One region of the Peribacillus sp. NPDC097224 genome, then DNA from elsewhere that is predicted to be linked to it. Evidence: riboswitches for the same ligand, from Rfam matches in the RefSeq annotation. Region 1 holds a riboswitch; the other holds the start of a gene.
What was found. Region 1 has a riboswitch for thiamine pyrophosphate ahead of tenA (thiaminase II). Riboswitches for the same ligand answer to the same signal wherever they lie in the genome.
Positions count from the first base shown of each region.

Region 2: it holds a riboswitch for thiamine pyrophosphate, as region 1 does, so the genes downstream of both, thiT (energy-coupled thiamine transporter ThiT) here and tenA (thiaminase II) in region 1, are expected to answer to the same signal.

Region 1 covers NZ_JBIWDK010000003.1:466,964-471,179, forward strand. Annotated here, with positions in the region: gene thiM (hydroxyethylthiazole kinase) at 1-237, opposite strand, end outside; gene thiD (bifunctional hydroxymethylpyrimidine kinase/phosphomethylpyrimidine kinase) at 234-1,040, opposite strand; gene thiW (energy coupling factor transporter S component ThiW) at 1,009-1,542, opposite strand; gene tenA (thiaminase II) at 1,543-2,232, opposite strand; TPP riboswitch at 2,338-2,430, opposite strand; TPP riboswitch at 2,499-2,604, opposite strand; SAM riboswitch class I at 2,909-3,012, shown strand; gene ACIQXR_RS08995 (Fur-regulated basic protein FbpA) at 3,111-3,374, shown strand; gene ACIQXR_RS09000 (aspartyl-phosphate phosphatase Spo0E family protein) at 3,601-3,777, shown strand; gene ACIQXR_RS09005 (GNAT family N-acetyltransferase) at 3,833-4,216, opposite strand, start outside.
Region 2 covers NZ_JBIWDK010000003.1:186,954-191,169, forward strand. Annotated here, with positions in the region: gene ACIQXR_RS07580 (histidine kinase N-terminal domain-containing protein) at 1-301, opposite strand, end outside; gene ACIQXR_RS07585 (cation diffusion facilitator family transporter) at 525-1,412, opposite strand; TPP riboswitch at 1,663-1,765, shown strand; gene thiT (energy-coupled thiamine transporter ThiT) at 1,864-2,445, shown strand; gene ACIQXR_RS07595 (universal stress protein) at 2,498-3,022, opposite strand; gene ACIQXR_RS07600 (transglycosylase domain-containing protein) at 3,313-4,216, shown strand, end outside.

The sequences.
Region 1 (4,216 bases):
GGCAATCGCCATCGCCTCCAAGGAAACATCATCCAGTGTACCTAAGTTAATCACCAGTGCTTGTGCCAGTTTGACCATGTCCGCCACTTCTTTTGGATTGGAAGTCATAACGGGAGAACCACCAATTGCCAGGGTAGCATTGGCACAATCATTTGCAGTAACAAAGTTGGTGATTTGGTGGACGAGTGGTTGTTTCTTTCTCACTCTGCCAAATAAGTCTGCAACGGATGTATTCATGTGAAATCACTCCGTTCCTTTTTATAAAATTGATGGAAATGGTGAACGGGTCCGTGTCCCTTACCGAGTTCTAAGCTATTTCGTATCGCTTCTGAAATATAGATTTTCGCTTGTTCAATGGACGTCGCTAAAGGAAGTCCATTAGCAAGATTAGATGCAATGGCAGAGGAAAGGGTACAGCCAGTTCCATGCGTATTTTTCGTATGAATGCGTTCACCCTTGATCCAAGAGAACTCCTTGCCATCATAAAAGAGATCATTTGGATTTCCTGCTGCATGTCCTCCTTTCAGTAAAACAGCCTTCGGACCCAGTTCCAGAATAGCGGTACATGCCTTATAAAAGTCCTGCTTCGTCCGGATCGGGAATCCGGTAAGGACCTCTGCTTCCGGTATATTCGGCGTGACAAGTGTAGCAAGTGGAAGTAAATCGATTTTTAACGACGAAACGGCCCTCTCATCTAACAGATGGTGTCCACTTTTGGAAATCATGACAGGATCAAGGACGACGATAGCCGGTTTAAATAATTTTAGTGAATGGGCGACGGTTTCGACCGTCTCCTTTGATCCAAGCATCCCTATTTTTACTGCGTCTACACGAATGTCTTCAAATACGGCCGCAATTTGATCGGTGATCACAGGGAGATCGATGGGCTGTACAGATCGAACTTCCAAGGTATTCTGTGCCGTAACGGCGGTGATAACAGACATGCCATAAACCCGATGGGCCGAAAATGTTTTTAAATCAGCTTGGATGCCGGCTCCGCCCCCAGAGTCAGATCCGGCGATCGTTAGTGCCCTTTTCATAAAAAAACCCCTTCATATAATGATTTTTTAAGAGAACTTTCAATAAAAGAAAGCCTATAATTGCGCCCGTTAAAGAACTAAGAAGAAAAGCTGGCAGAAAACCAAAAAGTGCCGCTTTTTTTCCCAATAATAAAAGCGCGATCGGATAACAGGCGATGGATCCGAGAATGCCTGTCCCCACTATTTCTCCCAAGCAGGCGTGTCCCATCCTTCTTGTTTTTTGGTAGAGGAAGGCCGCCAGCAGGGCACCAACCATGCTGCCCGGAAATGCAAAAATGGAACCTGTACCTGTCATGTTCCTGATAAGGGATACTAAAAAGGCCTGTGTCACAGCAAAAAGCGGCCCCAACATAACGGCTGTCATGACGTTGGTTACATGTTGAATAGGAAACACCTTCGCAAAACCAACAGGGATGTAAACGAATGAGCTAGTCAGGGTAGTGATGGCCGTGAACAAGCTAGTCAACGTCATTTTCCGTAACAAGTTACCAGTATCTAGCATTCAAAGAGGCCAATCCTGTTCGTTGTGAACCATGTCCCAAAATAAATATTCATATCGGGAGGTCATTAAAAAGTGTTTCTCTAATCTTTTTAATTCCCCCTCAGGCATATCTTCCGTCAGTTCGTCTAACAGCTTGGCCAACCATTTGTGCGCATCTGCGAATTCGGGGGATGCATATGATTGAATCCAAGCGATATAACGATTTGTTTCTAGTGCTGTACCATTTTGTTCTTTTAATAACGAGCCAATTTCATAGTAATCCCAGGCACAAGGAAGTAAGCAGGCAATAAGGTCGGCTAAAGTTCCATGATGGGCAGCATTGAGCATATAACCTGTATAGGCAAGGGTAATCGGAGTGGGTTCGGTATTTTCCAATTCCTCAGAACTAATTCCGAACTCCTTGCAGTAGCTCCTATGCAAATCCATTTCTACCTGTAGAGTCTCATTTAAAATACTCGCAAATTTGGTCATGATCTCAAGGTTAGTGGCCTTGATGGTCCCTAAGGCAAAAAGCTTGGCATAATCCATAAGATAGATATAGTCCTGCTTTAAGTAATAGGCGAATTTCTTTTCTGATAGTGTCCCGTTTCCAATTGCTTGAACGAAAGGATGAGTATGATTCTTTTTCCAAATTTCTTTTGAACGTTCGTGGAGTCTAGCACTGAAAGTTTTCATTTGGGTTTTCGTCATGATTTTTCCCCCTTATAATTCATTCACATACAAAGGAGGGGAGTGTCCAAAAATGAAGAACAGCCGCTTTCATATAGAAAGCGGCTGTTCTAGGAATGTACGAATCCCTTTTTCAACCTGCTTTCCTCCGCTGGTATGACCAGATCAGGTACAAAGGGTTTGATTCTCAGCCTATTAATGGCTCCCCTAGCAGTTTATTATTCAATTAAACGAAAACCCCGTTCCTGAAAACGGAACGGGGCAGATGGATGAAGTCAAATATACGACGACGATATCATCCACTTTCCTCCGCCGGCATCACCCGGATCAGGTTCAAAGGGTCCGGAACATCATTCCATCTCAGTCTTATAGAAGACTCCCCTAGTGGTATTTCGTATGTGATTATTGTCATCATATCAGATAAAAAGGAAAATGCAACCTTTGAATCCAATAGAATTTTATGAGTATTTTGTGGCGTGAAAGGGGTAGTAGGATAAAATCCCCAATGGTAAATGGAGCATACCTAACCCACGGTCAATTGGAGGGAAATATAGTTATTAGCAAAATAGGGATATGGTCTTACCTTGTGCTAAAAGGGCACACGGAAAAATAATATAAAAATTAAAAATTATTTGAATGTAATTGACTTATCCTTGCAAGTGGGATAAAATCATGTCAAAATCATTTATATTCTGTATTCTTATCCAGAGAGGTGGAGGGACTTGGCCCTATGAAACCTCGGCAACAGACCCATCGGGGAACTGTGCTTCTTCCAACAAGCAATCGCTTGGAAGATAAGAAGAGACGAACGGACCTCTGTCGACCTCTTCTTGGATTAGAAGGGGTTTTTATTTTTGTCAAATAGGGTTTAAGAATCCCATACAACAGGTATATATATTTTGGCTTTAGCAAATCCTATAAGATTAGGGGCATTATATGTGGAAAATATGAATAAAAGGAAAGGGGCCATTCATATGGCAGAGTTTTTCGAGAAAAAAGAACAGAGGAGAGCATTGTTGATAGAAGAACTATTATCAAATGGTGTATACAAAACCTCTGATGAAAAGCATCTCTATGATGCTCCATTAAAAGCTCTTGAAGATGAATATAAGATCGTTATAGATAGATCAGGTAATGAGTCACCTCCAGAGTGCATGACTTAGTTAACCTATAGTGAACAATCAAAGAGAAAAAGCATTTGCTGTGTAAAAGCGAATGCTTTTTCTCTTTGAACTGACATAAAAAGTACAAAATAGAAAAATATAATGGGTATTTTGTCACATTTCACTAGTGAAATAACATATTTAAAACATGTAAAATGATTGATTTCGCCTAGTGCTTTGGTTATGATAAAAATGTAAAATAATTGAAAAATAGGAAGTGATTATATTGAAGCCTCCTCATATAACAACAGTTGAAAAAATTGAAGAAAAACGAAAAGAAATGATTATGTTAGCAAAAAATTATGGTTTGACAAGCAGGATGACCATTCAAGCAAGTCAAGAGTTGGATTCTTTATTGAATGCGGTCACACATATAAAATTCCTGGGAGTTTGTCGCGAATAATCAGTACATCCCACTAGACCATTCAAATCCAGGCAATCGCCTTTTGCAATGGAAGTCATGTAGTGACACGTTTACCAAGAATGACCAAATCGCGTTCCACTCCATCGAGTTCTGCTATTTTCGGTAAATGCGCCCATTTTTCAAAACCAAATTTTGAAAAAAGCTTAATACTTGGTGCATTGTGTGCGAAAATAAATCCAAGAAGTGTCTTAATCCCTATCTTCGGACTCACCTCTATAGCCTTTTGGATTGAAAGTTGTCCAATTCCTTTCCCACGGAACTCCTCATCTATATAGATGCTAATTTCAGCGGTAAAATCATATGCGGGTCTACCATAAAAAGATTGAAAACTCATCCATCCAGCTGTTTTTCCATCATGTATGATCATATATAATGGCCGTTTGAGAATATGATGTTCTTCAAACCATTTGAGCCGTGA
Region 2 (4,216 bases), 280 kb from region 1:
GAAATTGATCAATGATGATCGATCTTCCGGTAGAGGTTATGGAAAAGAACATATCCATATTCAAATGCTGTTTAACCCGGCCGGCTGAAATCTTTTCCCCTAAATCCTTCAGCATATCATCTATGTTAGTATCTGTATTTTTCAGTTGTTTCATCAGTGAATTTAGAATTTTTTCTATTTCTTCTTCAAAATATTCTATATAGCCATCTGACAAATGCTTTAATCGCTCTTTCCATTCGGTAAGGATAGTAGTTTTATGAGAAGATAGGAAGTGAAGAGTCATTTCTCGATTCAATACCATTTTGCCCTCCATGTGTAGGAAAATGAATTTATCTTACTTAATTATGAATGAATTAGAATATAATTCCAAAATGTAATATATGGTTTTAATAATAACAGATTGAAAGCGTTCTTTAAATACTCATTCATGCGGTAAATGATCGGTAAAAGGGGAAAGGCTTTGTTTATATTAGGTAAACATTGTATTAATAGGGGGTTTACACATATAAAAAAGGCACCGTTCATTATTGACGGGTACCTTTTTTTTGAAATGTATAGGGTTCGATATGGACAATGACATGTTTGATGTCATGTTCCTTTAATAAGTTTTCTTCAACCTTCACTGTAATGTCATGACTTTGGATGACGGTCAAGAGCGGATTGACATGCACGGTTGTTTCAACCAGAATTTCATTCCCATGCATCCGAGCTTTAATTTCACTCATGTCTTTCACCCCATCCGTCAACAGGATGGTTTGACCTATTTGTTGGAGATGCTGTTCATCGAAACCGTCGGTCAAGGAAAGTGAAGCGTCGTGGAAAATATCCCAAGCCGTTTTACAGATCATCAGACCTACCACTAAAGCCGCAACCGCATCCAACCAGTCTATGCCGATTGTGGTACCGATAATACCTACGAAAGCACCGATACTGACAAGAGCATCAGAACGGTTGTCCTGTGCGACAGCATGGATGGAGGCGCTGTTTATTTTTTTGCTTAAAGCCAAGTTGTAACGATAAACCCCGTACATGAAGATGGCGGAGAATAAAGCGACATAAGCTGTGAACATATTCGGTACAACTGTCGCATCCTGCGAAAAGAATGATTCGATGGCGCTGTATATGACCTGTAATCCGACGGTGATCATAATGAAGGCGGCAACCAGAGACGCTACGGTTTCAGCTCTCAGATGACCGTATGAATGATTATTATCAGGTGGTCGCTTTGATATTTTTAAGCCTATTAATACAGCGACAGAGGCAATGATATCGGTCGTGTTGTTTAAACCATCTGCCCAAAGTCCTTTCGAGTCTCCAAAGTAACCAAACGTTAATTTGAGGGCCGACAAGAATATGTATGCGGCTATACTGATATAGGCGCCCTTTTCAGCAGAAATTGAATGTTTATCCATGTCTTTTCCCCCTCGTGCAAAATAACCTTTATAAAGATATCAAATTGAACCCTAGTGAGTCTATAGAAAAATTGTCGTCTTTATCCATCTAACTTGGCGTATGGCATGTGTATTGAGGCCATGTAAAGAAGTTGGCTGGATGAAAAAATATAACCAGTAATAGGGAAAAACGCTCGTGGATATAATCGTGTTATTTACTTGTCAATTAGAGAAACTAGTAGTATATTCTAACCGAGGAACAAAAATTAAATACTTCCACAAGGGGAGCCAAGATGGCTGAGAGTGAACGTTTGAGTTCAGACCCTATGAACCTGTTAGTTAGTACTAGCGTAGGGATGTGGTTTTGGATAGCAATACTGGGCATCCATTACCGCCCTGGTGTTGCTTTTTTGCATGCCGAAAAAGCTACACGGGACTCATGGGCACTTTTGCACGTGGAGAAGGGTGAGAGATGATGAAACATAAAACATTATTCATGACAGAGGTCGCGATTTTTTCTGCATTGGCATTACTGCTGGATATAGTCTCCGGTTTTGTTTTTGCAAGGATATGGCCACAGGGGGGATCGATTTCCATTGCCATGGTACCGATATTCTTAATGGCCTATCGTTGGGGAATCAAGGGCGGAATGGCCACCGGTTTACTATTGGGGCTTTTGCAGATTGCCACTGGTTTGGCATTTCTGGCAACGCCGCTTCAAGGATTTATCGAATATTTCCTTGCTTTTACCGCCGTGGGATTATCCGGGTTGTTCATGAATAAATTTGTGAATAACCGTAAAGGGGGAAAACGGTTAAGAGGGGATATATATGCGGTTTGTGGCATGTTTGTGGGGAGCTTCCTGAGGTTTCTTTGCCATTTTACAGCAGGTATCGTTTTCTTTGGGGAATATGCGCCAGACGGGCAACCAGTCGTCCTCTATTCCTTGATTTACAATGGGACATATATGCTGTTTAGTTTTATTTTATCAGCAATCGTGGTAATGGTGCTTTATTCGGCTGCTTCGAATGTCTTGTTGAAGAAAGCCATCTAAGGACAGACCTATAAAAAGGGCCGGCTCAATTATGAGCCGGCCCTTTTCTCCATTATTTTGCAATAAATACCGAGCAAGGTGCCTGCTTGGCTATGGAACTGCTGGTGCTTCCGAGGAAGAACTTTTCCAGGCCGCTTTTTGCACTGTTGCCGACGATGATTAAATCGGCATTCGCCCGCTTTGCATAGTCACATATACTATCGGTGGCATTTCCCTCTAAAATCTCGATATTTCCATTAACCTGGCATTCACTGAGCAATCTCATCATATTGCTTTCAGCCATCCTCACATTGTTTTCATGAACGGTGGGAGTATCGTTCATGTGCATTTGACTTTGTTGTTCTACTTCTGTTACGGGATGCGTTTGTGAAGGGTCGACATAAAATCCTGCTGCCGGTACGAACCCAGGAGCGGATGCACTCTCGATGATGCGGCTTTCACCTTTTGGATTCAGAACTTGAACAATGGTCAATTCAGCTTCCGGAAAGGCCTTTTTTAATGAAGCTCCATATTCCACTGCGCGGTTGCTCTCTTCATTTCCATCATAAGCGGCGACGATACGTTTTAATTGTTTCATCTAAAATCATCTCTCCCCATAATTTGTCATTATAGGTTATATACCCGTTTTTATTGGTTTCATGCCTTTTTCAGGTGTATATTGATTTATAAATGTGGGTAAAGGGTATGGAAAAAGAAAAGACTAGGCATGAAAGGGAGAAATATTGTAGGCACTTTGTATGGAAAAGGATAATGGGAAAAATGTTGTGGAATTTGTTTTCCCTTTTAGCCATTGCAAGAGTTTTCTTTCATAAAAAGGGCAAAATATTTTTAATGGAGCATGTCGCATCTGGGAAAATGGGGGTACAAATGAGAGCGTTATTGAAAATAGGTCTTATAATTATATCAATCATTGTCGTAGTGGGAGCCGGTTTGTTCATATATTTTAAACAAACTGTGGATATAAGCAATCTCCAGGATCAACTTCAGCAACCGACCAAGATTTATGACGAGGATGGGAACTTAGCCAGTACCGTCACGGCTAATAAATCGGAAGGCGTCGCGATAGAGGAGATCCCGGAACATCTCATTCAAGCGGTCGTATCCATTGAGGATCACCGTTTTTATGAACATCATGGCATAGATTATCAAGCGATCATGCGTGCGATGGTGAAAAATGTCAAGGCGAAAAGCGTTGTTGAAGGCGGGAGCACACTTACCCAACAACTTGTAAAAATCACCATGCTTGAATCAGATCGGACCTTGAAAAGAAAGATAGAAGAGTTTTTCATCGCTCAAGAATTGGAACGTACGTATACAAAGGATGAAATTTTGGAAATGTATGTGAATCAAGTTTATTTTGGACATGGAGCATGGGGACTCAAAAAGGCAGCGAACATATATTTTTCAAAAGATGTTTCTGAGTTAACCGTCGCCGAAGGGGCTTTGCTTGCTGGGGTCATTAACTTGCCTTCCAAGCTTGATCCGTACAAAAATCCAGAAGGGGCGGTTAAACGACGGGATTTGGTACTGTCTAGAATGACCGAACACGGATATTTGACCGAAGAGGAAGCGGCTTCTGCCAAAAAGGATGAAGTATCACTACAGTTAGGTGAAGATACAGATCCTTTAAAAGGGAAGTATCCTTATTATATAGACCATGTCCTATCTGAAGCCTCCACCATGTATGGATTGGAGCTCCAGCAATTACTCACTAGGGGCTATAAAATATATACCACATTAGATCAACCGATGCAGCAGGCTGCCGAATCAG